Regions from separate parts of the Comamonas kerstersii genome, predicted to be linked through region 2. Evidence: predicted binding sites of a transcription regulator. Region 2 holds the regulator's gene; the other holds the start of a gene.

Region 1 (15,250 bases), 1.4 Mb from region 2:
GGTGCAGTGGAACACCAGGGGCTGGTCAGACTGCAGCAGCAGATCGAAGAAGTTCGCAAAGTGTGTGGCGTTGTCGCGCACAAAGCTGCGGTAGGTCTGCTCCATGATGGCCACAGTGTCTTCCACGCTCAGCTGCCCGCCAGCATTGAGCATGCCCATGGCTTTTTGCACCACGGTGGGCTCTACGCTCAGCGCATGCACCTGCAGGTGGGGCCAGGCGTAGCTGTCGGCAGCGCGTTCCTGCACACCGCGAAAGTCGGCGGCGCGGTGTACACCCAGCTGCTGCAGCTGCTGCACGCCTTCTGGCGTCAGACCGGCCAGATGGTCTGAGCGAAACACCGTGCGCCAGCGTACGCTGCGGCCCTGTGCGCCGGTGTAGCCACCCAGGTCGCGGAAGTTGCTGGTTCCAGGCAGGGCGATATGGCGTGGCAGGGGATTACGCATGGGCAGACTTTCGAAAAAACAGTTCATGACAGCGCAGCGCATCAAAAAACGCTGCAGTACAGCCTCGATTGAAGCGTAGTGCAGCGTTTTTGTCAGCCACCCATGCATCGCACAGGGGTGTGCGTCAATTACGCATTGCTCAGCAAATGCTTGCCCACCAGTCCGGTGATCTCAAACATGCCTACGCGCTCCTTGCCGAACACCGGCAGTAGCTTGGCATCGGCGACGATGACGCGCTTGTCCTTGGGGTCCTGCAGGTTGTTGGCCTTCACATAGTCCCAGACCTTCTTGACCACCTCGGTGCGTGCGACGGCACCGTCACCAATCACGGCCGCCAGTGCCGCGTCGGGGCGGAAGTTGGCCGCCGCAGGCTTGCGCGTTGCCGTTTTCTTGGCAGCAGGTGCTTTTTTGGCGGCAGCGCTTGTCCTGCCTGTGCCAGCAGCTGCAGTTTTTGCAGGTGCTGCGCTCTTGCGGGAGGGGTACTTGCTGGCTTCGAACTCAAAGTTCACCTTGCCTGCGGCCGCATCCCAGACCAGGAAGGCCTTGAAGTTGCGGCGCGTGCGGTTGGAGACAAACTTCTCCAGCAGGTCGGTCTTGCCGGTCGTCAGCAGCTTGCTCATCTGCGCGCGCTCAATGGGCTGCTGCAGGATGATCTGGCCACTCTTGAAGTCGCAGCTGGGCGTGGGCTGTGCAGGCGTAGGCACGGAATGGCTGCAGACATAGTTGCTGCCATGCTCGAACACGGGCGCACCGCACTTGGGGCAGTTGCCCAGTGACTGCTGGCCGCTGAAATCTACGGGGCCGCTGGCTTCGGCTTCTTTTTCGTCTTCGCCAAAGTCGAATTCCAGCTTGAAGTTGCTGTGCTCTTCATCGCGCACGATGGTCACTTCTGCCACAAAAGGCCAGCCTGCCTTGGAGCGGAAGCCTTCCAGGGGGCCCAGGCGGCGGTCACGCAACAGCTGCTCGGCCTCGTGCGTTTCAAAGGTGCGGCCCGCAGGCGACTTGGTGAACGAGAAGCCGCAGCCATCGCTGTGGCCATCGGCACCCGTGCAGCCATAGCGGCGGTAGTTTTCCTTCACAACGCCGCCACAGTTGGGGCAGGGCGTAGCCAGGGTCGCGTAGTCACCGGGGATGGTGTCGCGGTCGTACTCCTTGGCCTTGCGCACGATTTTTTCTGTCATCGCCGCAATTTCCTGCATGAAGGCGGCACGCGAGAGCGCGCCCTTCTCCATCTGGGCGAGCTTGTACTCCCACTCACCAGTCAGATCGGCGCGGCACAGCTCATCCACCTGCAGACCGCGCAGCAGTGTCATCAGCTGGAAGGCCTTGGCAGTGGGGATCAGTTCGCGGCCTTCGCGCAGCATGTACTTTTCGGTCAGCAGACCTTCAATGATGGCCGCACGTGTGGCTGGTGTACCCAGGCCCTTTTCCTGCATGGCTTCGCGCAGCTCGTCGTCTTCCACCTGCTTGCCTGCGCTTTCCATGGCGCCCAGCAGCGTCGCTTCGGAGTAGCGGGCTGGGGGCTTGGTCTTCAGGCCCTTGGGCTGGGCATCGCTGGTCTGTGGCTTTTCGCCGGGCTGCACGGCCACCAGAGGCTGGCCCTTGTCGCCTTCCTTGGCGTCTTCCACTTCGTTGGCAGCTTCCTTGCCGTAAATCGCCAGCCAGCCGGGTTTGACCAGCACCTTGCCTTCGGTCTTGAAGTGGTGCTGCTCCACCTGGCTGATGCGGGTGGTCACCTGGTACTCGGCGCTGGGGAAGAAAACGGCCATGAAGCGGCGCACCACCAGGTCGTACAGCTTTTGTTCGGCCTCAGACAGGCCTGAAGGTGCCTGCGTGGTGGGGATGATGGCAAAGTGGTCCGACACCTTGCTGTTGTCAAAAACGCGCTTGGTGGGACGCACATAGCCAGCTTCTACGGCCTGCTGGGCATAAGGGGCCAGATGGCGCATGCCGCTGCCTGCCAGCATCTCAAAGGTCTGGCGTGCCACGGGCAGATAGTCCTCGGGCAGGGCGCGAGAATCGGTACGGGGGTAGGTCAGTGCCTTGTGGCGCTCGTACAGGCTTTGCGCCAGTGCCAGCGTGGTCTTGGCGGAGAAACCAAACTTGCTGTTGGCCTCGCGCTGCAGGCTGGTCAGGTCAAACAGCAGGGGCGAAGCCTGGGTGGTGGGCTTGCTCTCTTCGGTGACGGTGGCAGGCTTGCCCTTGACGGCGGCGGCAATGGCCTCGGCTTCCTGCTTGCTCCAGACGCGGTCGGCCTTGGCTTCGGCGTCCTCGCTCTTTTTCCACTGCGGGTTGAACCACTTGCCCAGGTACTGACCGGCCTGTGCATCGAAGGTGCCATGCACTTCCCAGTAGTCGCGGCTGACGAACTTGCGGATTTTTTCTTCGCGATCTACGACCAGCGACAGCGTAGGCGTCTGCACGCGACCCACCGTGGTCAAAAAGAACCCGCCGTCGCGCGAGTTGAAGGCCGTCATGGCGCGGGTGCCGTTGATGCCGACCAGCCAGTCGGCCTCGGAGCGGCTGCGCGCCGCATCGGCCAGGCCCTGCATCTGCTGCTCGCTGCGCAGCTTCTCAAAACCTTCGCGGATGGCCTGGGGCGTCATGGACTGCAGCCACAGACGCGCAATCGGCTTGCCCAGCGTGCCCTTGGCACCACCGGCGTACTGCTCGATCAGGCGGAAGATCAGCTCACCTTCGCGGCCCGCGTCACAGGCGTTGATCAGCTGGGTCACGTCCTTGCGCTTGGCCTGCTTGACCACGGCGTTCAGGCGGCTCTTGGTCTTGTCGACAGGCTTGAGGTCAAAGCGCGGGGGAATCACCGGCAGATTCGCAAAGCTCCACTTGCCACGCTTGACGTCAAATTCTTCCGGCGCCTGAATTTCCACCAGGTGGCCTACGGCGCTGGTGACCACAAACTGCGCGTTTTCAAAATGGTCTTCGTGCTTGTCGAACTTGCCATAGACGGGCGTGAGGGCGCGCACAATGTCTTGCGCCACTGACGGTTTTTCCGCTATTACCAAGGTTTTTGTCATTCATTGCTCTCGTGATTTGCAACGACCGCCCACCGGCTGGTGAGCCACCGCTCCTACAATTTCGTCCTTCACGCACGCGTGTGTGCGCGCACGTGCATGTGTGCATACATATTTAAGTTATCAGAGATTTCAATGCCCAGCACATCACGCCCCTCATCTTCCAGACCCGGCAAGCGCATACAGACACGTCGCTCAGGTGTACATGGCAAAGGGGTGTTCGCCGTGCAGGACATCGCCGCACGCGAGACCATCATTGAATACATTGGCGAAGTCATCCATGCGGAAGAAGCCGAACGCCGTCACCCGCATGACCCCAGCCAGCCCAACCACACGTTCTACTTTCAGGTCAGCGACGAGGTGGTGATTGATGCCACCTACGGCGGCAATTCCTCACGCTGGATCAACCACAGCTGCGCCCCCAACTGCTACACGGTCGAGCGCGATGGCCGCATCTTCATTGTGGCGCTGCGCCCTATCCGTGCCGGTGAAGAGCTGACCTATGACTACGGTCTGATGGTGGCAGAGCGCTACACCAAGGCGCTGAAGGCCGAATACGCCTGCTACTGTGGTGCGCCCACCTGCCGTGGCACCATGCTGGCCCCCAAGCGTGGCTGGCGCCCGCCCATGCCCGAAGACTTTGACCAGGACGGGAATCTGCTGTGAACACCTCTCTCACCCATTGGCCCGCTGAAGACCTGTGGCTGGCCATTGCCCCCCGTCTGCCCGGTTTTACGGTGGAAGTGCTGCCGGAGATTGACTCCACCAACACCGAACTCATGCGCCGTGCACGCGCAGGCCGTGCCGAGCCCATCGTGCTCGTGGCCGAGTCACAGACCGCAGGGCGTGGCCGTCAGGGCCGCAGCTGGCTGAACCAGCCCGGTGACTGCCTGATGTATTCGCTGGGGCTGGTGCTCAATCCGCTGGACTGGTCAGGCCTGTCGCTGGTGGTGGGCCTGAGCATTGCGGAATCCCTGCAGGCGGCGGCCCTCCCCGGTCAGCCGCGCATTGGGGTGAAGTGGCCGAATGACCTGTGGCTGCAGGATGGCCGCAAGCTGGGTGGCACGTTGATTGAAACCGCCAACCTGCCCGCTGGTGTGGATGCACCCTGCTTTGGCGCAGGGGCTGGTGTGCCGCGTTTTGTCATCATCGGCACGGGCATGAATGTGCGCCTGCCGCAGATGCAAGGGCTGCTCACACCTGCGGCTTGCCTGCAGGATGTAGATGCCCGCTGGACCGCACCAGCCGCGCTGCAGCAACTGCTGCCACCGCTGGTGGAGGACGTGCTGCTGTTTGCCGAGCAGGGCTTTGCGCCGTTTCAGCAGCGCTTTGCCGCGCGTGACGTGCTGCATGGTCAGCAGGTGCATTTGAGCGATGGCAGCAGCGGGCTGGCCGCAGGCGTGCTGGCCGATGGCACACTGCAGCTGCGCACGGCCGATGGTCTGCGCAGCGTCATCAGCGGTGATGTCAGCGTGCGCCCTGTGCATATGGACCTGCCGCCTGCTGCGGCCTGATTTCAAGGAGCTGTACATGTTGCGTTTTGCCTTGCTGGTGCTGCTGCTTGCCAATGCTGGCTATCTGGCCTGGAGCCAGGGCTGGATGGCGACATTGGGCTGGGCGCCTGAAGAACAGGCCGAGCCCTACCGCCTCAAGCAGCAGGTGCGCCCTGAAGTGCTGAGCATCGTGCAGCCCGGCACGGCAGCGACGACTGCAGCGCCCACTCCTGCCTCGGCTCCTGCTGCCAGCGTTGCCGCTGCGCCTGCACAGCCCATGCCACCGGAGCCTTTGGAGGAAATCATTCCCGAGGCCACGGTCTGCCTGCAAAGCGAAAACATGAATGAAGCCCAGTACCGCAAGCTGCAGGAGGCACTGCGCAGCAGCGACCTGCCCTCGAGCAGCTGGGAGTTTGTGCCCACGCAGGTGACGGGGCGCTGGATGGTCTATCTGGGCAAGTTCGCCAATGAAATGGCCATGGAAAAGCGCCGTGCCGAGCTGCGCGCCCGCAAGATTGCCTATGACCGTGCGGGCGGCAACCTGGAGCCCGGCCTGTCGCTGGGGCGCTTTTCCAGCGAAGAAGCGGCCACGCGTGAGCTGGGCCATATGCTCAACCAGGGCATACGTGGGGCACGCGTGGTGCAGGAGCGCGCACCGCAGACGCTGTATGCCCTGCGCATGAGTGAATCCACCGCAGCACAGCGCACCCTGCTGCAGGGGCTGGAGCCTGCGCTGGAAGGCAAGCGCATGCAGCCCTGCCCTTGAATGCAGGCATAAAAAACCCGCAGGGCATGGGCCTCTGCGGGGATGAGCGATATGCGAGCGCGGTAAGGGCGTGGATCAGTTCACGCTGATGTTGGCCGCCTTGGCCACCGCCTTCATCTTTTCCACTTCGCTGGCGATCTGCTGGGTAAAGGCTTCGCTGGAAGTGCCAGACACGTACATGCCCTGTGCGTCCATGCGCTTCTTGACGGCTGGGTCCTGCAGCGCTTCAGCCACGGCCTGCTGCACGCGTGCGATCTGCTCTGCAGGCGTGTTCTTGGGCGCGACCAGACCGAACCAGGAAGGATCGTTCAGCTCAGGGTGACCGGCTTCGGCATAGGTGGGTACTTCAGGCAGCACGGCCAGACGCTCGGGCCAGGACACGGCAATGGCGCGCAGCTTGCCGGACTGGATATGGGGCAGCGAGGAGGCCACCTGGTCAAAGTACACCGGCACCTGGCCGCCCAGCACGTCGTTGATGGCGGGGCCTGCACCACGGTAGGGGATGTGCAGCATGTCTACGCCTGTGGCCTTGATGAACTGCTCGCCCCACATGTGGCCGATGGTGCCGTTGCCGGGGGTGGCATAGCTCACCTTGCCGGGGTTGGCCTTCAGATAAGCCACCAGTTCCGCAAAATTCTGGGCAGGAATCAGTTGGGGGTTGATCACCATGACGCCGGGCGCCTTGACGATTTCGGTCACGCCCACGAAGTCCTTGATGGCGTCGTAAGGCAGCTTGGAGTAGACCGCAGGGTTCACGCCGTGGGTGGACAGCGTGGCAATACCGAAGGTCAGGCCGTCGTTGGCGCGTGCCACTTCAGCCATGCCGATGGAGCCACCGGCACCGGCCTTGTTCTCGATCACGACGGGCTGGCCGAGCAGCTTGGTCAGGACGTCCTGCATGTTGCGAGGCACCATGTCGGTGGAACCACCGGCAGGAAAGGGCACGATGATGCGCAGAGGGCGCGAATCTTGGGCGCTGGCCATGCCCGAGACGGATGCCAAGGTCGCAGCGGCAACAGCGGAGAGAAAGTGACGACGTTGCATCATGAGGACTCCCTATGTGAGAAAGTGTGGTTATCTATAAGACCTGTGCATAGAGGTTAGGGTAATTGACAGTTGACAACAAACAAATACTCTTCTTGTTATGATTCCTTCGAGGAATATTGAACAGTGTCTACTAACTTGCCTCCCCTGCGTCGGCTGACGCCTCCCGTGCATTTGCTGCGAGCTTTCTCTACGGTCGCGCGTTTTGGTGGCGTCTCACGTGCCGCAGAAGCGCTGCACCTGACGCAAAGTGCCGTGAGCAAGCAGATTCAGGAGCTGGAGAAGTGGGTTGGTGTCGACCTGTTCGAGCGCAGCCGCAAGCGCCTCACGCTCACCCCGGCAGGTGAGCGCTATGAAAAGGCTGTGCGCACGCTGCTGTCGCAGCTGGAGGCTGCGACGCTGGAGCTCATCACCAGCACCGATGGCGGTGGTGCGCTGCACCTGTCCAGCCTGCCGACCTTTGGCGCGAGCTGGCTGATTCCGCGCCTGCCACAGTTCCAGCAGCAGCACCCGCATGTGACACTGCATTTCGTACCCTATGCCCAGGGCTACGACTTTGAAAGCCCGCACCTGGACTGCTCCATCCTGTTTGGTGAAGGCCACTGGCCCGGCGCACGCGCCCACTATCTGGACGGGCAGGATGTGACGCTGATCGCCCCGCCCGCCAGCTTTGGTGGCCCCGCCATTCACAGCCCCAGTGATGTGGCCAAGTACACGCGGCTGCGCCACCTGACCATTCCCCATGCATGGATGACCTGGGCGCAGGCCTGGGATGTCAAGAACCTGGACCCGCTGGCAGGCCTGCAGTTTGACCAGTTCCAGACCATCATCCAGGCCGTCATGGCAGGCATGGGCGTGGCCCTGGTGCCGCGCTGCCTGGTGGAAGGGCAGATTGCCAAGGGGCTGGTGAGCGAGCCCCTGCCCCAGCACGGGCTGGTCAGCAGTCTGGGCTACTGGCTGTGCTATCCGGAGTCACGCTCCAACATCACGCCGCTGGTGGCTTTTCGCAACTGGCTGCAGCAGCAGGCCCGCCCCTACAGGGAGCCCACGGCCAGCAGCCTGGCGGTGCAAAGCAAAAACCGTAGCAAGCAGCGCACGCTGACTAACGAATAGCGTGCTAAAAGATTAACAAACGCTTGTTTTATCGGCGCTGGCAGCTTCTGAATCAGGAGCATCTGCCAGCGCACGAAAGCGCACGCTAAAGCGTGCACCCGGGGGCGTGCGATGAGGGTGTGCATCATCCAGCGCCACGGTTGCAGCATGCAGGCGCGCAATTTCCTGCACGATGGGCAGGCCCAGACCCGAGCCATCGGCCTCTGACCCCAGCACCCGGTAAAACGGCTGAAAGATCAGCTCACGCTCCTCGGGCGGCACGCCCGGCCCTGTATCTTCCACCTGCAGCAGCACCACGCGGGCCAGTTGGTCTGGCAGCACACGCAGTGTCACCATGGCGGGTACCTCCGGGCTGGAGGGGCTGTAGTTGATGGCATTGCTCAGCAGGTTGCGAATCAGCTCCTTGAGCAGCGTGGCATTGCCCTGCAGCCACACGCCTGCGCTGCCGGGCTCTGCCCCCTCATAGCCCATGTCTACATGGCGATCCATGGCCAGCGGCAGCAGGTCCTGCATAACCTCAATCGCCAGCGCGGCCAGATCGCAGGGCGTGCGCTGCAGGCCGGTGCTGGCACCTTCGGCACGAGCCAGTGACAGCAGCTGGTTGACCGTGTGTGTGGCGCGCATGCTGGAGCGCCCGATCTGCTGCAGCGAGCGCTTGAGATCCTCCGTGCTCACGCCTTCGCGCAGTGCCAGATCCGCCTGCATGCGCAGGCCAGCCAGCGGGGTCTTGAGCTGGTGGGCCGCATCAGCCAGAAAGCGCTTCTGGGTGGCCAGCGATTCGTTCAGGCGGCGCAGCAGGTCATTGACCGCATCGACCAGCGGCACCACTTCCAGCGGCACTGCGCGGTGGTCAATGGGCGAAAGATCATCGGGCTTGCGTGCGCGGATGCGCGTCTCCAGCAGGTGCAGCGGCCGTATGCCGCGCGCCAGTGCCAGCCACACCAGCAGTACCGACAGTGGCAGGATGACGAACTGCGGCAGCATCACGCCCTTGATGATTTCCGTGGCCAGCACGCTGCGCTTTTCACGCGTTTCAGCCACCTGCACCAGCGCCCAGGCATCGTCCGTCAGCACGGGCAGCCGCACGCGCAGTGCAGCCACGCGCATGTCCATGCCGCGGATTGCATCGTCACGCAGTTCCACCTGCCCCAGTTCCATAGACTGTGGTGCGGAGGTGAGGGGGAAGTCGCTGTCACCCGCCAGAAAACTGCCGTCGGAGGTGGTGACCTGAAACAGCACCATGTCGGACTCGTCGGCGCGCAGCATTTCCGAAGCAGGCTGCGGCAGGTTGAAGTGCAGCTGCCCGCCAGCGTCCACCAGAATCAGCTGGGCCAGTGCGTGCACGTTGTATTCCAGTGCACGGTCAAACGGCTTGTTGGCCAGCGACTGGGCCACCAGCCAGGTCAGCGCCAGGCTCACGGGCCACAGCAGCAGCAGGGGCGTGAGCATCCAGTCCAGAATTTCTCCGAACAGGGATCGCTGCTCACGCTGGAAAATTTTCACGCTGGCCTTGCTATCAGTGTTTTTGGCCTTCAGCGCTTGCTGCACAAGCGCTGGCAGCTATGAAAAATCAAGCCTGAATCTTTTCCAGGCAGTAGCCCAGGCCGCGTACGGTGGCAATGCGTATCGGGTCGCGCTCGATCTTCTTGCGCAGGCGGTGGATGTAGACCTCAATCGCGTTGTTGCTCACCTCTTCGCCCCACTCGCACAGGCGCTCGACCAGCTGGTCCTTGCTGACCAGACGGCCCGCGCGCTGCAGCAGCACTTCCAGCAGGCCCAGTTCGCGGGCGGACAGCTCCACCATCTTGCCGTCGATGGTGGCTACACGCCCGGCCTGGTCGTAGACCAGCGGGCCGTGCTTGATGACGCTGCTGGTGCCGCCCATGCCCCGGCGCGTCAGGGCACGCACGCGTGCTTCCAGCTCCTGCAGGCTGAAGGGCTTGGCCATGTAGTCGTCTGCGCCCAGATCCAGCCCCTGCACGCGTTCTTCCACGCTGTCCGCCGCGGTGAGAATGAGCACGGACAGGCCATCGCCGCGGCTGCGCAGGCGCTTGAGCACCTCCAGCCCGTGCATGCGCGGCAGGCCCAGATCCAGAATCAAAAGATCAAACTGGTTGCTGGTGACAAGGGCGGTGTCTGCTTCGGTGCCGCTGGCCACATGGTCGACCACGGCCCCTGCCCCGCGCAGGCTGCGCAGCAGGCCGTCGGCCAGCACCTGATCATCTTCGGCTATGAGAATGCGCATGGTGTATGTCTCCTGGCATGCCGGGGTCTGCTGCCCCGGCTTTGCATTGCTGCAGGCGCTGCACATGCCGCCTGCCAGAACCATTCTAGGAACCCCGCTGCATCAGACAAGCGGTGTTTACGCGGGTGCGGCAGTGCAGCAAACCCGAGGCAGGTCAAGCCTTTCGCCCTGCGCTTTTCACATCAGGCCTGATCGCCCACATCGCTGCCGTAGACCTCCAGACCAATGCGCACCACCACGGCCACGTCATGCCCTACGGCCTCTTCAAACTCACGCTCGGCCTGCTGTACCGCACGCTGAAATGCCAGGTGCCAGGCGCGGCCGGTGTCGGTATAGACCACGCGCTTGGCACGGCGGTCGTAAGCGTCCGCCTCGCGCAGCACCAGCCCCCAGGCTTCGCACTGGTCCACCAGATCGGTCATGGCCTGCTTGCTCATGCCGGCGCGCTCGGCCAGATCGGTGATGCGGTCGCCCTGCAGGGACAGGTGCCGCGTGATGTGGATGTGCGCGGCGCTGACCTTGTCGCGCAGCGCCAGGTTGGACAGCGCCAGCGGCGTCTCATCGTCCTGTGCCATGAGCTGGCGCACGCGTTCGTCAAACTTGCGCATGGCATGGCCCAGCAGCCGCCCCAGATGGGTGTGGCGCCATGCGTCTTCCAGGTGTTCGGCAGCCGGTAATTTAGACATAGTCAGTTTGATGGATAGTCAGGCAAGTTGAATATAAATTCTTTTGCATTGCCCATACACTACTGTTCAAGCATCCAGCCTGTTCACATCAACAGGGGATGCAGCACCAGTTGTCATCCCCTTCTTTCAAAGGACATCGCCATGAACGCCATCGCACGCAACAACGACGCCAACAGCGAAAAAGCCAAAGCCCTGGCTGCCGCCCTCGCCCAGATTGAAAAGCAGTTTGGCAAGGGCACCATCATGAAGCTGGGCGAAGGTGAAGTGGTGGAAGACATCCAGGTGGTGTCCACCGGCTCGCTGGGTCTGGACATTGCCCTGGGTGTAGGCGGCCTGCCCCGTGGCCGCGTGATTGAAATCTACGGCCCTGAGTCGTCCGGCAAGACCACGCTGACGCTGCAGGTCGTCGCTCAGATGCAAAAGCTCGGCGGCACCTGCGCCTTCATCGACGCAGAACATGCACTGGACACGTCCTATGCCCAGAAGCTGGGTGTGAACCTCAATGAAGTGCTGATCAGCCAGCCTGACACGGGCGAGCAGGCGCTGGAAATCGTGGACTCTCTGGTGCGCTCCGGCGCCGTGGACCTGATCGTGGTGGACTCGGTGGCCGCACTGGTGCCCAAGGCCGAAATCGAAGGCGAAATGGGTGACAACCTGCCCGGCCTGCAGGCCCGCCTGATGAGCCAGGCGCTGCGCAAGCTGACTGCCACCATCAAGAAGACCAACTGCACGGTGATCTTCATCAACCAGATCCGCATGAAGATTGGCGTGATGTTCGGCTCGCCCGAAACCACCACCGGCGGTAATGCGCTGAAGTTCTACGCCTCGGTGCGTCTGGATATCCGCCGCACCGGCACCATCAAGAAGGGCGACGAAGCCATTGGTAACGAAACCAAGGTCAAGGTCGTGAAGAACAAGGTCTCGCCGCCCTTCAAGACTGCCGAGTTCGACATTCTGTTTGGCGAGGGCATTTCGCGCGAAGGCGAAATTCTGGACATGGGCGTGGACGCCAAGCTCATTGAAAAGTCCGGTGCCTGGTACGCCTACAACGGTGAAAAGATTGGTCAGGGCCGCGACAACGCCCGTGAATTCTTGCGCGAGAACCCCGCGTTGGCCGTGGAAATTGAAAACAAGGTGCGCGAAAGCCTGGGCATCAGCCTGATTCCTGTGGCCGAAGGCGAAGCCGCTCCCGCCAAGCCCGGCAAAGGCAAGAAGGCCGATAAAAACACGCCCGACGCTGATGGCGTCATCGGCTAATCCATAGCAAACCAACCCGCTGCCAGCGTTTTTGCACGAACGCTGGCAGCGGGTTTTTTTACACCATGGGTTTTCAGACAATCTCGCTCACCGGGCGCGCACTCAAATACCTCTCGCAGCGCGAGCACTCGCGCCTGGAGCTGGAGCGCAAGCTGGCCCCGCATGTGGAAGAAGGCGAAGATCTGGCCGCCGTGCTTGATGCGCTGGAGGCCAAAGGCTTCATCAGCCCCGAGCGCGTGGCCCAGTCCGTGATCTACCGCCGCAGCAGCAAGCTGGGCACCGCGCGCGTGCTGCACGAGCTGCGCAGCAAGGGGCTGGATGATGACGTGGTGCGCGCCGCTGCGGAGCAGCTCAGAGACACGGAACACGCCCGCGCCTGGGACGTGTGGCAGCGCAAGTTTGGCGCAGTCGCCACCACCCCGCAGGAGCGCATGAAGCAGATGCGCTTTCTGGCCAGCCGTGGCTTTGGCGGTGATGTAGTGGGCAAGGTGCTGCGCGGGCAGGCACCGGAATCCGATTAAGCGCAGCGCTGGCTCCCTCTCCCGCTTGCGGGAGAGGGCGGGGGAGAGGGTCTAACTTTCGCTGGCTCCCTCTCCCGCTTGCGGGAGAGGGTTGGGGTGAGGGGAGCGTCTTTCTTTTCTGGCGGCCCCCACCCTCACCCTCCCCCAGCGGGGGAGGGAATAGAGGCGGGAGAGGTGAACCTCTTCCCCTCTGGCTTTCTCTCCTTCCCCCTCTGGGGGAAGGCAGGGATGGGGGCCTGCCAGGCTTGAGGCATGCCGCCGTGGCGCTGCATGATAGCCACCAGTTTCCATCATGAAATATGCCTCTAACGACCATGCAGCAAGCGCTAGTAGCTATGAATTTGGTATGAACTCCCTCTCCCGCTTGCGGGAGAGGGCGGGGGTGAGGGTCTAACTTTCAAGCGCGCGTCGCCCACCAGCACACCAGCGAACCCACCGTAATCAGCACCACGCCCTGCCAGAACGGCAGGCCCGGCTGCACGGCCAGCCACACGCTGGCCATCAGTGCCGAAAGCACGGGGGTGAAGTACGAGCCCGCAGCCATCACGGCCAGATTGCCGCGCTGAATGCCGTGCTCCCAGCAGCCATAGCCCAGTGCGGTGAGCGCGCCAATCGCCAGCACCTGCAGCACCACACTCCAGCTCCATTGCATGGCAACCGTGTCTGCTGCCAGCCATTGCAGCCACAGCAGGAAGGCCGTGAGGGTCAGAAACAGCCCCACGCCATTGAAGCCACCGCCGTGGATGCGTGCGAGCACCGAGTAGGCAGGCCACATGATGGCTGCGCCAAAGGCCAGCGCATAGGCCACGGGGTTGGCCGCCATGTGCGCGCCCAGGTTCTGCCACCAGGGTGTATCGACGCTGCTGGCGCCTTCTCCCATGACCAGCACCAGCCCCCACAGGCACAAGGCCACGCCCAGCCACAGCCACCAGCGGGCGCGCTGCTGGTGGCAGAGCACGGCCAGCACAATCGTCAGACAGGGCCAGAGGTAGTTGATCATGCCCAGCTCCATGGACTGGGGCCGGTCATGCGCCAGTCCAATCGCCACCGACAGGCAGATCTCATAGAAAGCAAACAGCAGACCGCAGACGATGAGGTAGATGCGCGAGATACCCCGCAGCTGCGCGCGCGAGGGCACACCCTTGACCAGCAGCACAAACGCGGCGCTGACGCTGTAGAACACCGCCGCGCCGCCCAGCGCACCCAGCGCCTCGGCCACGGAGCGCATCAGGCCCACGGTGCTGCTCCAGCAAAGCACGGCCACCAGACCGATCAGGGTGGCACGGCGAATTTCCGGCGAAGAGGCAGTGGCGGCAGTCATGCAAAACCTATAAAAACAAGAGCTGCCAGCGCTTGATAAACAAAGGTTTCAGATACAAAACTATTTGAAACCTCATGCAATCAAGCGCAGGAAGCTATTTATAAAGAAGCGCCCTGCCTGCAAAAAAGCGGCCCGCAGGCCGCTTGATCATGCAAGGCAGATGCCAGTGTAAAACCGCGCTTTACACACCCAGCATCAATTGCAGATTCTGCACGGCAGCGCCGCTGGCACCCTTGCCCAGATTGTCCAGCCGCGCAATCAGCACGGCCTGGCGATGGGTTTCGTTGGCAAACACACGCAGCTCCAGGTGGTTGGTATTGGCCAGCGTATCGGCGGCCAGCTTGTTGTCTTCGGTGGGAGGCAGCACCTTGACCCACTGCGCCGGCGTATTCGTCTTGGCGTAGTGGCTGGCCAGCGCATCGTGCAGGTCCTGTGCCTTGGGTGCGCCGGGCAGCAGGTCCAGGTGCAGGGGCAGCTGCACCAGCATGCCCTGTGCATAGTTACCCACGGCGGGAATGAACACGGGGCGGCGTGTCATGCCGGTGTATTTCAGAATTTCAGGAATGTGCTTGTGCGCCAGGCCCAGACCATAGGCCTCATAAGGCGCGGCACCGCAATCCCCGGCGCCGATTGTGAATTACTCGTCTGCCGCTTCTTCGGCAAGAGCTTTGAGCATGCGCAGGTCACGCACCACTTCAGCCGATTGCTGGGTAAACTGCACGTCCAGCATCTTGTTAGCCTCTTCGGTCTTGCCTGCCTGTGCCAGTGCCACCACGTTGGATGCAGCGTAGTGGAACATCTTGTGATGCCCTTGCAGGGCCGTGAAGCCCGGGAAGTTCCCCAGCTTGGCCTTCCCTGCGCCGTGAATCCACTTGCCGAGATCGCAGCGGTCGTCAAAGCAGATCTCCTCTGCGACGAACTTCTCGGTGGAGCGACCGTCCAGGAACGCTTGCAGACGGTATTTCCAGTTTTCGTGGGAGGCGATAGCCATGTCGATGTCAACCGTGTTGACGATTTTTGCAATGTGAGAAACCATCTCCTTCTTCGGGGATGCGCCTACACCAAAAAACCGCGCCAGAAGACCAAAAGCCATATTGTCACCTTGTAAAAATAAGTAAATTCATAGGTGGTACTAAGAGAAGGTTCGATCTCTGTCAAACCACCTTCGGGAAAATCTCCACATAGGCGGGGGGTCAAATTCCCAGCATCAATTGCAGATTCTGCACGGCAGCGCCGCTGGCACCCTTGCCCAGATTGTCCAGCCGCGCAATCAGCACGGCCTGGCGATGGGTTTCGTTGGCAAACACACGCAGCTCCAGGTGGTTGGT
Region 2 (15,250 bases):
CCCACCCCAGGTGGAAGGCAAGGACGACGTGACTGGCGAGCCTCTGGTGCAGCGCGACGACGACAAGGAAGAAACCGTCAAGAAGCGTCTGGACGTGTACAGCAGCCAGACCCGCCCTCTGGTGGACTACTATCAGAACTGGGCCAAGGAAGAGCCTGCCAAGGCTCCCAAGTACCGTTCCATCAGCGGCATGGGCAGTGTGGATGAAATCACCGCTCGCGTCTTTGCTGCACTGGACGCCTGATCCTCTGCGTGACACGCATTTGCAAAGCTGCCCTCGGGCAGCTTTTTTCATGCCTGTCTACAGGCTGTGTGGCGCTTGCTGCAGCAACGCCAGCATCAGGCTGATGCGCGCCTTGACGGGGCTGAGTGCCACCACATTGGCATCTCGCTCACCATCGGCCAGCACAATCACACCTTGCTCACAGCGCGTGCAGCGCCACACTGGCACGCCCTGCGCCACGGCGCGCTGCAATGCCTCCAGCAGGCGCTGGTGGATAGAACCATTGCCCGTACCTGCCACCACCAGGCCCTGAACCCCTGCAGCCACCAGTGCATCCACAGCTTCTGGCCGCGCCAGCGCAGTGCTGGTGACGATTTCCACCCACGGCCACTGGGCAGCAGGCCTATCCCAGACTGCAGCCGGTAGAGCCTGCTTCACAGTGCATGCCTGTGGCTGCAGCTCAGAAGCCCAGCGCACACGCCCTTCTTCCACCCAGCCTGCAGGCCCTTGCGCACCCGAGGCGAATGCGTTGACACGATAAGGATGCACCTTGCGCACCCACTGCGCACTGTAAATTTCTCCCACGGCGGTCATCCATACCCCTGCCACACTGCTGGCGGCACAGATCAGCGCATCCCGCAAATTCGCAGGACCATCGGCAGAAAGCGCGGTGGCCGGGCGCATGGCGCAGGTCAGCACCACAGGCTTGGCTGGCTGCAGTGCCAGCTGCAGAAACCACGCGGTTTCTTCCAGCGTGTCTGTGCCATGGGTAATGACGATGCCTGCCACATCCTCCTGTGCCAGCCACTTCTGGCAGGCCTGCGCCAGCTGCTGCCAGGTCTGCACATCCATGTCTTTGCTGTCGAGCTGTGCGACCTGCTCTACCTCCAGCGCAAAGTGCTCCTGCAAGGCCAGCTGTGCAATGGGCTGTAGCAGCTCAGCAACACCAATTTGCCCCGCCTTGTAGCCCACGCTGCCGCCCATGGCTGCGCCCTGGCCTGCAATCGTCCCCCCGGTCCCCAGGACCACGATTTTTCTTGTTGCTAACACTTGCATCCCTTATGGAACTGGTTAAAAATACAGGTACTGGATAAACACACAGTTATCCTTTCTGAAGGACAGGCATGGAGCACACCACACTCACCCCCCGGCAACAGCAAATTTTGGACCTCATCCAGGACGCCATTGCACGCACGGGCGCACCACCCACCCGTGCAGAAATCGCACGCACCCTCGGTTTTAAATCGGCCAACGCCGCAGAAGAACACCTCAAGGCCCTGGCACGCAAGGGCGTGCTGGAGCTGGTCAGTGGTACCTCGCGTGGCATTCGCCTGGTCAGCGACACCGTGCGCCGCATCAATGCCGCACGTGGCACCCACTTTGATCTGCCCATGCCTGAGATGCAGCCCATGCTGCTGCCTCTGGTAGGCCGCGTGGCTGCTGGCTCACCCATTTTGGCGCAAGAACATATTGACCAGAGCTTTGCGGTGGAAAGCAGCATGTTCCCCACCAAGCCTGACTACCTGCTGCGCGTGCGCGGCATGTCCATGCGCGATGCGGGCATCCTGGACGGCGACTTGCTGGCCGTCAAAACCACGCACGAAGCACGCAATGGCCAGATCGTTGTCGCCCGTCTGGGCGATGAGGTCACCGTCAAGCGCCTGCAGAAAACGCCCCATGGCATTGAGCTGCACCCAGAGAACCCGGACTACCCCGTCATCCACGTCCGCCAGGAAGAAAGCTTTGCGATTGAAGGTCTGGCCGTTGGTCTGATCCGCAACAGCCTCCAGCTCTAAACCGCCACCCGCTCCTTTTTCCCGTTTTGCCATGCTGCGCACACGCGCCGCAGGGAGAGTTTTTGCCTGCTCTAGCCTGTCCTCTGCTTCTCAGGAGACCACCATGTCCATGACTTTCTGCCAGCTGCCTATGTCTCGCATCACCACGGCCACCATGGCCAGCAATGAGGCGCACTTCTTGCCTCAGGCGCTGCCCCACAACGTGCGCCTGCTGCGCCGTGCCCACGACCCGGATCGCACCCGCTTTGTCATGAGCGGTCGGCTGTCAGACGTCTGCGCTGCTTTGGAACAACTGGCAGAGCAGGAGCAGCGTAATGTCTGTCTGTAGCGCAGGTACTGTGTGTACCTGACACAAGGAGCTCGCAGCATGAACACGCCAGACACTCCAAAGCCACGCCAGCCCGTGCAACCCAGCACTGGTGGACTGCTGGGCCGCCACTTCACCTACCGCCCCGCGGCACAGACCGATGTCCGCGTGACCTGGGAGCGGGCCAAAAAACAGTCGCCCCACCCGCAGCCGCCTGCACGCTAGCCGTCCTGCACTGCAGGCTGCCAAAGATGTGAGACAGCCGTCTCGGCCTGCCACGCAAGCGCCCACCTCCCCCCTTCAGAACAGCCGTGCGCGCCCATGAGAGCGCTACTGGCGCAGGCGGAACGACCACAACGCAGATCAGGCGCAGATCATCCACACCACCTCACAGCGGGGTTGCACAACTGCTTCAATCAGCCTGCCAACACCTGAATACATAGCAGCCAGCGCCTATGTATGAATGATTTCAGGCTCAAAACTATCTAAAACCCTGTTTTTACGAGCGCTAGCTGCTATTTATTTTTAAGCATTCGCTATCCACAACGGTAAGCGACGTGCACACATACCAGCGCTCCCAAGTATCTGTACCTCCACAGCGCTTCAAAACAGTGCATGCCATCACACTGACTGCACCAGTACAGACCAGCTGCGCAAGCAACATACAAAAACTGCATACAAAAAGCAGGCATAGCTTTTGCTGAATCTGGAGACCCAACACTGCCGCCAGCACCTCCATACCGTGCTGCGGCTGTTTTGACCACCACATACATCGGGAGTCTCCATGCACAAACGCACTTTCTTGCAAGCAACCGCTGCACTGGCGCTGGCTGGCAGCTTTGGCCTCGCTCATGCCCAAAGCACGCCCATCAAGTTTCTGCTGGACTGGCGCTTTGAAGGGCCTTCAGCCCTGTTCCTGCAGCCTGCCGCCAAGGGTTACTTCAAACAGGCGGGGCTGGATGTATCGATTGACGCAGGCAGCGGTTCGGGCGCAGCCGTGCAGCGTGTGGCCTCTGGCACCTACGACATGGGCTTTGCCGACATGGCTTCGCTCATGGAGTTCCATGCCAACAACCCGGATGCACCCAACAAGCCCGTGGCCGTCATGGTGGTCTACAACAACACCCCTGCCGCCGTCATGGCACTGAAGAAAAGCGGCATCCAGACAGCAGCAGATCTGAGCGGCAAAAAAATGGGCGCGCCCGTGTTTGATGCAGGCCGCAAAGCCTTTCCCACCTTTGCCAAGGCCAACCAGGTCAGTGATGTGACCTGGATTTCCATGGACCCACCGCTGCGCGAGACCATGCTGGTGCGCGGTGACGTAGATGCCATCACCGGCTTTACCTTCACCAGCCTGCTCAATCTGGAAGCGCGTGGCGTCAAGGCCGAAGACGTGGTGCTCATGCAGTATGCCGACCACGGCGTCAAGCACTACGGCAACGTCATCATCGCCCACCCCAAGTTGATTGAACAAAACCCGCAGGCGATCAAGCAGTTCCTGGCTGCTTTCACCAAGGGCGCAGGGGAAGTCATTGCCAACCCCGCAGACGCCATCCAGCACGTCAAAGCACGCGATGGCATTGTGAACACGGGCCTGGAAACCCGCCGCCTGCAACTGGCCATTGACACCGTGGTCAACAGCGCCGATGCGCACCAGGATGGCTTTGGCCGCCTGAACCCCGGCCGCCTTGCGCTGATGGCCTCTGAAGTGTCTGACGCCTATGGCACCAAGACCCGCATTGACCCCAAGGTTGTGTGGAACGACAGCTTCCTGCCTGCAGCCGCCGAGCTGGACATCCTGCCCCAGAAGTAAGCCCCTAACCCCGGTCTCCACGTGCCTTGTGCAGGTGGAGACCCTGAGCAAAGAACACGCATGCAAAGCGCTGCCGAACCCTATTTCGTCGATTTCCGTGATGTCTGGCTGGCTTACAACGATGAGCTGCTGGCCCAGAATCACTTTGCCGTCGAAGCCATTGACCTGCAGGTCAGGCAAGGCGAGTTCATCGCCATCGTCGGCCCCTCGGGCTGCGGCAAGTCTACGTTCATGAAGCTGGCCACCGGCCTGCGCATGCCTTCCATGGGCAAGATTGTGATTGACGGCCAGCCCGTCACCGGCCCGCTGAAGATTTCAGGCATGGCGTTTCAGTCGCCCTCGCTGCTGCCCTGGCGCACCACGGTGGACAACGTGCTGCTGCCGCTGGAGATCGTGGAGCCCCACCGCTCCCAGTTCAAGGCCAAGCGCAAGGAATACGAAGCCCGTGCACGCGCCCTGCTGCAAAAAGTGGGACTAGGCGGCTATGAAGACAAATTCCCCTGGCAGCTCTCCGGCGGCATGCAGCAGCGCGCCAGCATCTGCCGGGCGCTGATTCACGAGCCCAAGATGCTGCTGCTCGACGAGCCTTTCGGCGCACTGGATGCTTTCACGCGCGAAGAGCTGTGGTGCATCCTCCGTGACCTGCAGGCCGAGCAGCAATTCAACGTCATTCTGGTCACGCACGATCTGCGCGAATCCGTGTTTCTGGCAGACACCATCTATGTGATGAGCAAAAGCCCAGGCCGCTTTGTGGTGCGCCGTGACATTGATCTGCCCCGCCCCCGTGAGCTGGAGCTGACTTACACCAAGGAATTCACCGACATCGTGCACGAGCTGCGCGGCCACATCGGTGCCATGCGCAAGGCAGGCGCTGTCATCAACCAATAAGCAGCCGGAATTCGCGATATGTACAAGTTCGACAACAAACAAATTGAGCGCTGGTCGCCCTGGATTCTGCTGCTGGCCGTGGTGCTGCTGTGGCAGGTGCTGTGCGCGGCGCTGGATGTCTCACCCTTTATCTTCCCCAGCCCTGCGCTGATTCTCAAAGACTTCATCGAGTACCACAGCGTCATTGCCACCCACGCCTGGCGCACCTTCTGGGTGACCATGGCTGGCTTTGGTCTGGCGATTGTGGTGGGTGTGCTGCTGGGATTTCTGATTGGCAGCTCCCGCCTGGCCTATGCCGCCGTCTACCCACTGATGACGGCCTTTAACGCCCTGCCCAAGGCCGCCTTTGTGCCGGTGCTGGTCGTGTGGTTTGGCATTGGTATTGGCCCGGCCATTCTGACGGCCTTTCTGATCAGCTTCTTTCCCATCACCGTCAATATCGCCACGGGCCTGGCCACGCTGGAGCCCGAGCTGGAAGACGTGCTGCGCGTGCTGGGCGCCAAGCGCTGGGACGTGCTGATCAAAGTCGGCCTGCCCCGCTCCATGCCCTACTTCTACGCCTCACTCAAAGTGGCGATTACGCTGGCCTTTGTGGGCACCACGGTGTCTGAGATGACGGCCTCCAATGAAGGCATTGGCTACCTGCTGATCTCAGCGGGCTCGTCCATGCAGATGGGCCTGGCATTTGCGGGGCTGCTGGTGGTGGGCGCCATGGCCATGGCCATGTATGAACTGTTCAGCTGGGTGGAAAAACGCACCACAGCTTGGGCCCACCGTGGTTCGCAAAATCACTGATGCACGGCCCCACGATGCACAGACACCTGTTTTCGGCGACGTGAACTCCTCGCACCTCGACTTGGGCCAGCCATGCGCTGGCCTTTTTTTGTGTCCAGCATTGCCCAATATTGGTGCATCAGGCGCAGTTTTTGCTTGTATGCAGCCATGCCCTGGCTTGCTCAACTTGAACTGGATTACACCCTCGCCGCAGCGCGCACCCGCCTGCACTTTCGCCATGACGGCCCATTGCGCGTGCTGCGCAGCCTCTACCCCGAAGGCGATGGCATCTGCCACAACGTACTCATCCACCCGCCCGGAGGGCTGGTCAGCGGTGACACGCTGGACATTCGCTGCCGCGTAGGCACTGGGGCCCATGCCCTGGTCACTACGCCGGGCGCCACACGCTTTTACAAAACCGATGCCCAGGGCGCTGTGGCCCAGCAGATCACCCACTTGCAGCTGGAGTCCGGTGCGCGGCTGGAATGGCTGCCCCTGGAAGCACTGGCCTATAACCAGTGTCAGGCCCAGAACCTGCTGCATCTGGACATCGCCCCTGGCGCAGAACTCATGGCCTGGGACATCACCGCCTTTGGCCTGCCCCACGCCCATGAGCCCTTTGTACAGGGCAGCTTTACCCAGCACATGGAGTGGCCAGGCCTCTGGCTGGAGCATGGCACGCTACGCGCCGAAGATGCACGCCTGATGGATGGGCCCCTCGGCCTCGCAGGGCAGCGTTGCATGGCCAGCATGGTGCTGGCCTGCGGCACGCCTTTGACCCGCACCCAGCGCGAACACCTGCTGGACGCCACGCGAGCAGTGCTCGACGCTCATCCGCAGGGCAGCTGGTGCGGAATTACCGCCCCCAACGACCACATGCTGGTACTGCGCGGCCTGGCGCCTGTCGTGGAGCCACTGATGCAGCTGTGGCAACAGGTGCGTGTGTGCTGGCGCAAGGAGCACTGGGGGCTGGAAGGCAGCATGCCGCGCATCTGGAACATGTAGCCGCAGCGCATCCCCGCTGCCCGCTCTGGCAGGCATGGGCATACCTGTGGGTGATTGACTGACAGTGCTGGCACAGCCCTGCTTTTAGACTGGGTGCTCAAGTGTTTCACCACAACCAGGAGACCGCATGCCCGCACCCCGTATTGCAGAAAAAGAATTACTCACCGCTGATGAAATGGCCCTGTTTACGCTGAGCCAGGACAGCGCCAGACTGGCCCAGCACAGCCATGCCCAGCTGCGCGACCATATTGCCCGCGCCCGCAATCTGCGTGACCGGGCACGCGACATGTACCGCCGCCAGGTGGGCCGCACACGCTCAGCCACCGGCAACAAGCGCGGCTTCAGCGGCATGGCCAATGAGCGAACCCGCCAGAAAGGACAAGTGCTGCACGGCGTGGTGGAGCGCTTGGTCGAGGCGCGGGACAAACTCGCGGCTTGAAAGCGCTGCCCTCTCAACAAAAAACCGCGCCTCGAAAGCGCGGTTTTTTTGTGGTTCATCCTGAAGTGAAGGACGTGCTCAAATCGCCACCAGCTTCTGAATCTGCTTTGCCTGCATCTCCGAGCCCGGCCCACGTGCAATCACCTCACCACGCTCCATGACCAGGTATTCGTCGGCCAGCTCTTCGGCAAAGTCGTAGTACTGCTCGCACAGCAGCACGGCCATGCCGCGTTCCTTGGCCAACATGCGGATCACACGGCCAATGTCCTTGATGATGCTGGGCTGAATACCTTCAGTGGGTTCATCCAGAATCAGCAAACCCGGCGCAGGCGCCAAGGCGCGGGCAATGGCGAGCTGCTGTTGCTGACCACCAGACAGGTCACCGCCGCGGCGGTGCAGCATCTGCTTGAGCACGGGGAACAGCTCGTACAAGTCGGCAGGAATGGGCGTGCTGCCGCTTTTGTAGGCCAGGCCCATGCGCAGGTTTTCTTCCACCGTCAGACGCCCAAAAATCTCGCGCCCCTGGGGCACAAAGCCGATGCCCGCGCGGGCACGGTCGTAGGGCGAGAGCTTTTCGATGGGTTTGCCGTTCCATTCGATGCTGCCGCTTTTGATGGGCACCAGTCCCATCAGACTCTTGAGCAGCGTGGTCTTGCCCACGCCATTGCGCCCCAGCAGCACGGTCACTTTGCCTGCTTCGGCTTGCAGGCTGACATCGCGCAGGATATGAGAGCCACCGTAGTACTGGTGCAGGTTTTGAACTTTGAGCATTTTTCGCCTCCAGCGCAGATCCTGTCTGCGCAAGCAGCTCTCATTTTTCAGAGAACTGCTTTTCTATCTTGATAGCTGCCAGCGCTTGTCAATGCTTGATTTCACAGAGAAAACTATCTGAAATCATTGATATTCAAGCGCTAACTGCTATAGCTTCTACACAGATATGCAGATCAGCCAGCACCTCGCAGAGGTGCGTTTGAGACGAGGCGCAAAGCCGCAGACAGTAGCAGCGCTACGGCAAGGCTTTGCAACGACGTATCAAGGCTGATATGCATATCACTACCGTCCTAAGTAGACTTCGATCACGCGCTCATCGGCTTGCACCTGGGCCAGCGTGCCTTCGGCCAGCACGCTGCCATCACACAGCACCGTCACCTTTTCGCTGATGGTGTTGATGAAGGACATGTCGTGCTCCACCACCATCAGGCTGTGCTTGCCCTTGAGCGTGAGGAACAGCTGGGCCGTGCGGGCGGTTTCGTCGTCCGTCATGCCGGCCACGGGTTCATCGAGCAGCAGCAGCTTGGGCTCCTGCATGAGCAGCATGCCAATCTCCAGCCACTGCTTCTGGCCGTGGCTGAGCACACCTGCCTCGCGGTTCACTTCTGCGGCCAGGTGGATGGTGTGCAAGATGTCGGCCAGCCGGTCTTTTTGCGCGCTGTCGAGCTTGAAGAACATGCTGTGCTTGACGCCCTTGTGCGTCTTGAGCGCCAGCTCCAGGTTCTCGAACACCGTCAGCTGCTCGAACACCGTGGGTTTCTGGAACTTGCGGCCAATGCCCAGCTGGGCAATTTCGGGTTCGTTATGGCGCAGCAGGTCGATGGTCGAGCCAAAGAACACCGTGCCTTTGTCCGGCCGCGTCTTGCCGGTGATGATGTCCATCATCGTGGTCTTGCCTGCACCATTGGGTCCGATGATGCAGCGCAGCTCGCCGGGCGCGATGTCCAGGTTCAGGCCGTTGATGGCCTTGAAGCCGTCAAAGCTCACATGCACATCTTCCAGGTACAGGATGCGGCCATGGGTCACATCCACCTCACCGGGCACGGCAATGCGTTTCATGCTGGCGCTGCGGCCGCCGGATTCGGTATTGAGGGCCGCTTTTTCCACGGCCGCACGCATGCGGGCAGCGCCCGCTTCCATCAGGTCCGGGGTCATGCCGCACCTCCTTCCTTGCGCACAGAGGTTTGATTGGCTTCGGTCGCGGTGACTGGCGCCGCTGGCGTCTTCTTGCGGCGCAGCTTGCGCACCAGACCGACGATGCCATCGGGCATCCACAGCGTCACGGCAATGAACAGCGCGCCGAGGAAGTACAGCCAGATCTCAGGCGCTGCCACCGTCAGCCAGCTCTTGGCTCCATTGACGGCAAAGGCACCGACGATGGGGCCAATCAGGCTGGCGCGGCCGCCCACGGCCGTCCACACCGCGATCTCGATGGAGTTGGCGGGTGACATTTCCACGGGGTTGATGATGCCCACCTGCGGCACATAGAGCGCACCTGCCACACCGCACATCATGGCGCTGATGACCCAAATGGTCAGCTTGTACGGCAGGGGCGAGTAGCCCGAGAACATCACGCGCGACTCGGCATCGCGGATGGCCTGCAGCACGCGGCCAAACTTGCTGCGCACCAGCCAGCGCGCCAGCAGGAAAAAGCCCAGCAGCGTGCAGCCGGTGATGACGAACAGCGCCATGCGCATTTCCTGCGTAGCCAGCGGCATGCCGAGGATGCTTTTGAAGTCGGTAAAGCCGTTGTTGCCGCCAAAGCCGGTCTCATTGCGAAAGAACAGCAGCATGGCCGCATAGGTCAGCGCCTGCGTGATGATGGAGAAATACACCCCCTTGATGCGCGAGCGGAAGGCAAACCAGCCGAACACAAAGGCCACGAGGCCGGGCACGGCAAAGATCAGGATGAAGGTGGCGATAAAGCTGTCGGACAGCGCCCAGAACCAGGGCAGCTCCTTCCATGCCAGAAACGTCATGAAGGCAGGCAGCGCATCCGGCCCGGCCGACTGGCGGCTCAGGTACATGCCCATCACATAGCCACCCAGCGCAAAGAACAGGCCGTGGCCCAGACTCAGAATGCCGGTGTAGCCCCAGATCAAGTCCATGGCCAGTGCGCAGATGGCAAAGCACATGATCTTGCCCAGCAGCCGCACGGCATAGTCAGACAGGTGGAGCGCACTGCCCTCTGGCACCCAGAGGTTGAGCACCGGCGCTACAGCGCAGACCACGATCAGCGCCACCATAAAGGCGGACCAGCCCGCCTTGCTCAGCAGCGGCTTGCGATCGGGCAATTCCACCGGCACAAATACGCTGCTCTTTAATGTTGTTGAAGCATTCATAACTTGGTTCCTTCAGCATGCGCATAACGCAACCCACATTCGCCAGAGACAGCGAGCAAGGGCCGCCCCGCAGCGAGGCTGTCGTTCCGCTTCTCGCACAGCGAGAAAGGGGGCTGAGTGCCGCGGCTCCAAGCCTGCCTGCGCAGGCTTGGACGGCAACGAAGAGCAGCCGCCTCTGGTGGCTGCACGTGGGCAAAGCGATTCAGGGGGTGTTTCATGTTTCCGCGCTGCGTCCCTTCATCGCGAAGATGCCTTGGGGCCGCTTCTGGATGAAAGCAATGATGAAAACCAGCACCGCGATCTTGGCCAGCACCGCACCGGTCCAGCCTTCGAGGAACTTGTTGAGAATGCCTAGCCCCAGCGCGGCATACACCGTGCCAGCCAGCTGGCCCACGCCGCCGAGCACCACCACCATGAACGAGTCCACGATGTAGCTCTGCCCCAGGTCCGGCCCCACATTGCCCACCTGGCTCAGCGCGCAGCCCGCCAGCCCGGCAATGCCGCTGCCCAGTGCGAAGGCCATGGTGTCCACGCGTGCGGTGTTCACGCCCATGCACGAGGCAATCGGGCGGTTTTGCGTCACACCGCGCACAAACAGACCCATGCGTGTTCTGGCGATGATGTAGGCCACCCCTGCCAGCACCGCAAAGGCAAAGGCAATGATGATCAGGCGGTTGAACGGCAGTGTCAGATTGGGCAGCACCTGCCAGCCGCCGCTCATCCACACGGGGTTTTCCACGGCCACGTTTTGGGCACCAAAGACGCTGCGCACCAGCTGCATCAGCACCAGCGAAATGCCCCAGGTGGCCAGCAGCGTCTCCAGCGGACGGCCGTAGAGGAAACGCAGCACGCCACGCTCCAGCACCGCGCCCACCAGGGCCGAAGCCATGAAGGCCACAGGCACGGCAGCCAGCAAATACCAGTCAAAAAAATCGGGCAGATAGCTGCGGAATACGCCCTGCACCACAAAGGTGGCATAGGCGCCAATCATCATCAGCTCGCCGTGGGCCATGTTGATCACACCCATCAGGCCGTAGGTGATGGCCAACCCCAGCGCCACCAGCAGCAAGATGGAGCCCAGACTCACGCCGGTGAAAGCAACCCCAAGGCGCTCGCCCCAGGCCAGCTTGTCTTCTACTTCAGCCAGCGCACGCTTGAGGGCTGCCTTGACCTTGTCATCCTGCTCGCTGGATAACTGTTCGTTGAGCAGCAGGCGTGTCTGCGGTGAGGCTTTTTGCGCCAGCTGCACGGCTGCTGCCATGCGCTGCGCTGCGTCGGCACTGCCCAGCAAGGCGGCAGAGCGTGCCAGTTCCAGCTCTGCACGCACCGCTTCATGTTTTTCCTGTGCCAGCGCCTTTTCCAGCGTGGCAAGGCGATCCGGGTTGGCGCCCTTGAGCATGGCGCGCGCAGCTTCCAGGCGCTCGCTGTCTGTGCCCACCCACAAATTCAGTTCTGCCAGCGCATTGGCAATTTCACGGCGCAGGCGGTTGTTGGTGCGTGCGTCTTCTGCCGCCGCAGGCAGACTGGTAGCAGTGCCGCTGACAGGGTCGATGGCCGCACCACCACGCACGATGAAAGCACGGCCTTCGCCATGCTGCACTTCGCCATCACGCAGGGCATTCAGAAACTGCGCCACGCGGGCAGCGTCACCATGGGCGACAGCGTCCTGCATGGCCGCAATACGGCTGTTGTTGTCGCCATCGGCCATGGCCAGGGCTTGTTCCGCCGTGAGCGCATGGGCCGGCAGCTGGCTCATGGCGGCAGCCGCTATGGCAGCTCCCAGCCAGGGCCTGATAAGGCGCAAGAGAGGTAAAAACATAAGCAGTCCAATCAACAAAAAGCCCGTCACTCCGGACGGGCCCTTGCAACAGAGATTCCGGGTCTGACACAGCCTTGCAACAGCTGTGCCAGATTCGGTGTTTGCAGCGCTTACTTTTTCTCTGGCTCGTCCTTCTTCTTGTCGTTGCCTTCAATGAAAGGGCTCCAGGGCTGGGCCTTGATCGGGCCCTTGGTCTGCCACACCACGTCAAACTGGCCGTCAGCCTTGATCTCGCCAATCAGCACAGGCTTGTGCAGGTGGTGGTTCTTGGGGTCCATGGTCAGCACATAGCCGCTGGGTGCCTGGAAGGTCTGGCCCGCCATGGCGGCAATCACCTTGTCCGGATCGGTGCTCTTGGCCTTTTCCACGGCCTGCTTCCACATGTTGATGCCCACGTAGGTGGCTTCCATGGGGTCATTGGTCAGAGGCTTGGTGGACTGGCCAGGCAGGTTCTTGGCCTTGGCGTAGTCGCTCCACTGCTTGATCCAGGCTTCGTTGGTGGGGTTCTTCACGCTCATGAAGTAGTTCCACGAAGCCAGATGACCCACCAGCGGCTTGGGGTCCAGACCGCGCAGCTCTTCCTCACCCACGGAGAAAGCCACCACGGGTACATCGGTGGCCTTCAGGCCCGCATTGCCCAGTTCCTTGTAGAAAGGCACGTTGGAGTCGCCATTGATGGTGGAGATCACCGCTGTCTTGCCACCGGCAGAGAACTTCTTGATGTCCGCCACGATGGTCTGGTAGTCGCTGTGGCCGAAGGGGGTGTAGGCCTCCATGATGTCCTTGTCATCCACACCCTTGGACTTCAGGAAGGCACGCAGGATCTTGTTGGCTGTGCGGGGGTAGACATAGTCTGTGCCCAGCAGCACCCAGCGCTTGGCAGCACCACCGTCTTCGCTCATCAGGTATTCCACGGCGGGAATGGCCTGCTGGTTGGGCGCTGCGCCGGTGTAGAACACATTCTTGCTCAGCTCTTCGCCTTCGTACTGCACGGGGTAGAACAGCAGGGCGTTGTTTTCTTCATAGACGGGCAGCACGGACTTGCGGCACACCGAAGTCCAGCAGCCAAAGGTCACAGCCACCTTGTCCTGGCTGATCAGCTGCTTGGCCTTTTCTGCCGCCAGCGGCCAGTTGGAGGCGGTGTCAATCACCACAGGCTCCAGCTTCTTGCCCAGCACACCGCCCTTGGCGTTGATTTCCTCAATGGTCATCAGGGCCATGTCCTTGAGCGCAGTTTCCGAAATGGCCATGGTGCCCGACAGTGCATGCAGCACACCCACCTTGATGGTGTCTGCCGCCTGTGCAGCCAGACCAGTAAAACCCAAACCTGCAACAGCTGCAGCAGCAGCCAAAGACTTCAAAGTGAAACGACGCTGGGTCATGGAAAGTGCTCCTCAATGGGCTGTATGAAGTATTCGCTGGCCTCCCTGACCAGCTTGCTGCACTTCAAAGCAAGCGGTGTGCCACTTTCAGTCCAATCCATGCAATTCACGCTATTGGTGCGCCCCATCCAGCGATGCACCACAACAGAACGCAGACGCACCAACTGCGCCACGGGCACATCCAGAGCGCGTCCAGTCATGGCACCAAAAAAGACAACGCCACGCACCACAACAGCGCTTGGCACGCCTCTTGCAGATTGCATAGCAAGGGGCACAGATGCCCCACACCAATACGTCTACCGACGAGGGAATCGAAACGATGGAATTAACTCCCCGCGGTCAGTCGGCGCAGCCGACTGCTCGGACCCATTAAGGAAGCTGTAATGGAATTGACGCCAAGAGAAAAAGACAAGCTGCTGATCTTTACCGCAGCCCTGCTGGCCGAACGCCGCAAGGCCCGAGGCCTGAAGCTGAACTACCCCGAAGCCGTGGCCCTGATCAGCGCCTTTGTGATGGAAGGCGCACGCGATGGCAAGACCGTAGCCCAACTCATGAGTGAAGGCCGCACCGTGCTGACGCGTGAGGACGTCATGGACGGTGTGCCTGAAATGATTCCCGACATCCAGATCGAAGCCACCTTCCCAGACGGCACCAAGCTGGTCACGGTGCACGAACCCATTGTTTGATTACAAGCCTTTTTGGCCTCCAGCCCTTATCCCATCTGCGCTAACAGCTATGAAAACTAAACACCTGATTGCCGCTTCCGTTGCCACAGCTGCAGCCCTGCCTCTGACCGCCCTCGCCCATGTGGGCAGTGATGGCGGCGGCCACCATACTTTTCTGGACAGCTTCACCCACGCCATTGCCCACCCCTTTGGCGGTGCCGACCACCTGGCCGCCATGCTGGCAGTCGGTGCCTGGAGTGCACTGGCCTTTGGCAAGTCAGGCAAGGCCTGGGCCGCGCCTGCAGGCTTTGTGGCACTCTTGGTTGCAGGCTGCCTGGCAGGTTTTGCTGGTCTGCAAATCCCTGCGATCGAGCCCATGATTGCTGCCTCCGTGCTGGTGCTGGGGCTGCTCGTGATGGTGCAGCAGAAGATGGCCGCAGGTGCGGCAGCTGGCCTGGTGGGCGTGTTTGCCTTCTTCCACGGCGCAGCCCACGGCTATGAGCTATTTGAAGAGTCCTTGGCCCCTGCAGCGGGCGTCATCGTGGGCATGGCCGCAGGCTCTGCCATCTTGCACCTGGCTGGCATGGCAGTGGGCCACCAAGTCATGCGGCGCTTTCAGACTTTGGCCAAAGTGGCTGGCGGCCTGACCGCTGCGCTGGGCGCCTTCATGCTGACCCGTCTGGCTTGAAGAAAGGGCTTGCCATGATTCCCGGAGAAATCTTGGTCGATGAGGGCGTACACGTCCTCAACCCCGGTCGCCCAACTCTGACGCTGGTGGTCAAGAACGCCAGCGACCGCCCGATTCAGGTTGGCTCGCACTATCACTTTGCCGAGACCAATGCAGGCCTGGAATTTGACCGCCAGGCAGCCCACGGCAAGCGCCTGAACATTGCCAGCGGCATGGCCGTGCGCTTTGAGCCGGGCCAGCAGCGCACGGTGGAACTGATTGATCTGGCAGGCAACCGCAAGGCCTATGGCTTTCGCGGCCTGGTGCAAGGAGATTTGTGATGGCTAGCATGGACCGAC

The links. The regulator LexA, encoded in region 2, represses DNA repair genes until DNA is damaged. The targets are predictions, from matches to a motif close to ACTGTATNNNNATACAGT.
Region 1: a site for LexA is predicted at 10,885-10,902, ahead of recA (recombinase RecA). Genes of this name have one in related genera too.

Annotation. Positions count from the first base shown of each region.
Region 1 is NZ_CP020121.1:1,213,187-1,228,436, forward strand. Features, by position in the region: gene B5M06_RS05705 (tyrosine-protein phosphatase) at 1-444, opposite strand, end outside; gene B5M06_RS05710 (DNA topoisomerase III) at 573-3,479, opposite strand; gene B5M06_RS05715 (SET domain-containing protein) at 3,612-4,142, shown strand; gene B5M06_RS05720 (biotin--[acetyl-CoA-carboxylase] ligase) at 4,139-4,990, shown strand; gene B5M06_RS05725 (SPOR domain-containing protein) at 5,007-5,735, shown strand; gene B5M06_RS05730 (Bug family tripartite tricarboxylate transporter substrate binding protein) at 5,811-6,779, opposite strand; gene B5M06_RS05735 (LysR substrate-binding domain-containing protein) at 6,906-7,892, shown strand; gene B5M06_RS05740 (sensor histidine kinase N-terminal domain-containing protein) at 7,905-9,395, opposite strand; gene B5M06_RS05745 (response regulator) at 9,463-10,137, opposite strand; gene B5M06_RS05750 (MarR family winged helix-turn-helix transcriptional regulator) at 10,320-10,823, opposite strand; gene recA (recombinase RecA) at 10,965-12,080, shown strand; gene recX (recombination regulator RecX) at 12,146-12,601, shown strand; gene yddG (aromatic amino acid DMT transporter YddG) at 12,999-13,922, opposite strand; partial or broken gene B5M06_RS05770 (N-acetyl-gamma-glutamyl-phosphate reductase) at 14,104-14,532, opposite strand; gene B5M06_RS05775 (CZB domain-containing protein) at 14,560-14,958, opposite strand; gene argC (N-acetyl-gamma-glutamyl-phosphate reductase) at 15,116-15,250, opposite strand, start outside.
Region 2 is NZ_CP020121.1:2,605,683-2,620,932, reverse strand. Features, by position in the region: gene adk (adenylate kinase) at 1-244, shown strand, start outside; gene B5M06_RS12315 (asparaginase) at 302-1,279, opposite strand; gene lexA (transcriptional repressor LexA) at 1,348-2,019, shown strand; gene B5M06_RS12305 (hypothetical protein) at 2,123-2,347, shown strand; gene B5M06_RS17045 (hypothetical protein) at 2,387-2,551, shown strand; gene B5M06_RS12300 (ABC transporter substrate-binding protein) at 3,111-4,139, shown strand; gene B5M06_RS12295 (ABC transporter ATP-binding protein) at 4,200-5,027, shown strand; gene B5M06_RS12290 (ABC transporter permease) at 5,046-5,822, shown strand; gene B5M06_RS12285 (urease accessory protein UreD) at 5,970-6,806, shown strand; gene B5M06_RS12280 (hypothetical protein) at 6,934-7,245, shown strand; gene urtE (urea ABC transporter ATP-binding subunit UrtE) at 7,324-8,016, opposite strand; gene urtD (urea ABC transporter ATP-binding protein UrtD) at 8,299-9,171, opposite strand; gene urtC (urea ABC transporter permease subunit UrtC) at 9,168-10,358, opposite strand; gene urtB (urea ABC transporter permease subunit UrtB) at 10,573-12,114, opposite strand; gene urtA (urea ABC transporter substrate-binding protein) at 12,288-13,559, opposite strand; gene B5M06_RS12250 (hypothetical protein) at 13,556-13,759, opposite strand; gene B5M06_RS12245 (urease subunit gamma) at 13,943-14,245, shown strand; gene B5M06_RS12240 (HupE/UreJ family protein) at 14,295-14,912, shown strand; gene B5M06_RS12235 (urease subunit beta) at 14,927-15,232, shown strand; gene ureC (urease subunit alpha) at 15,232-15,250, shown strand, end outside.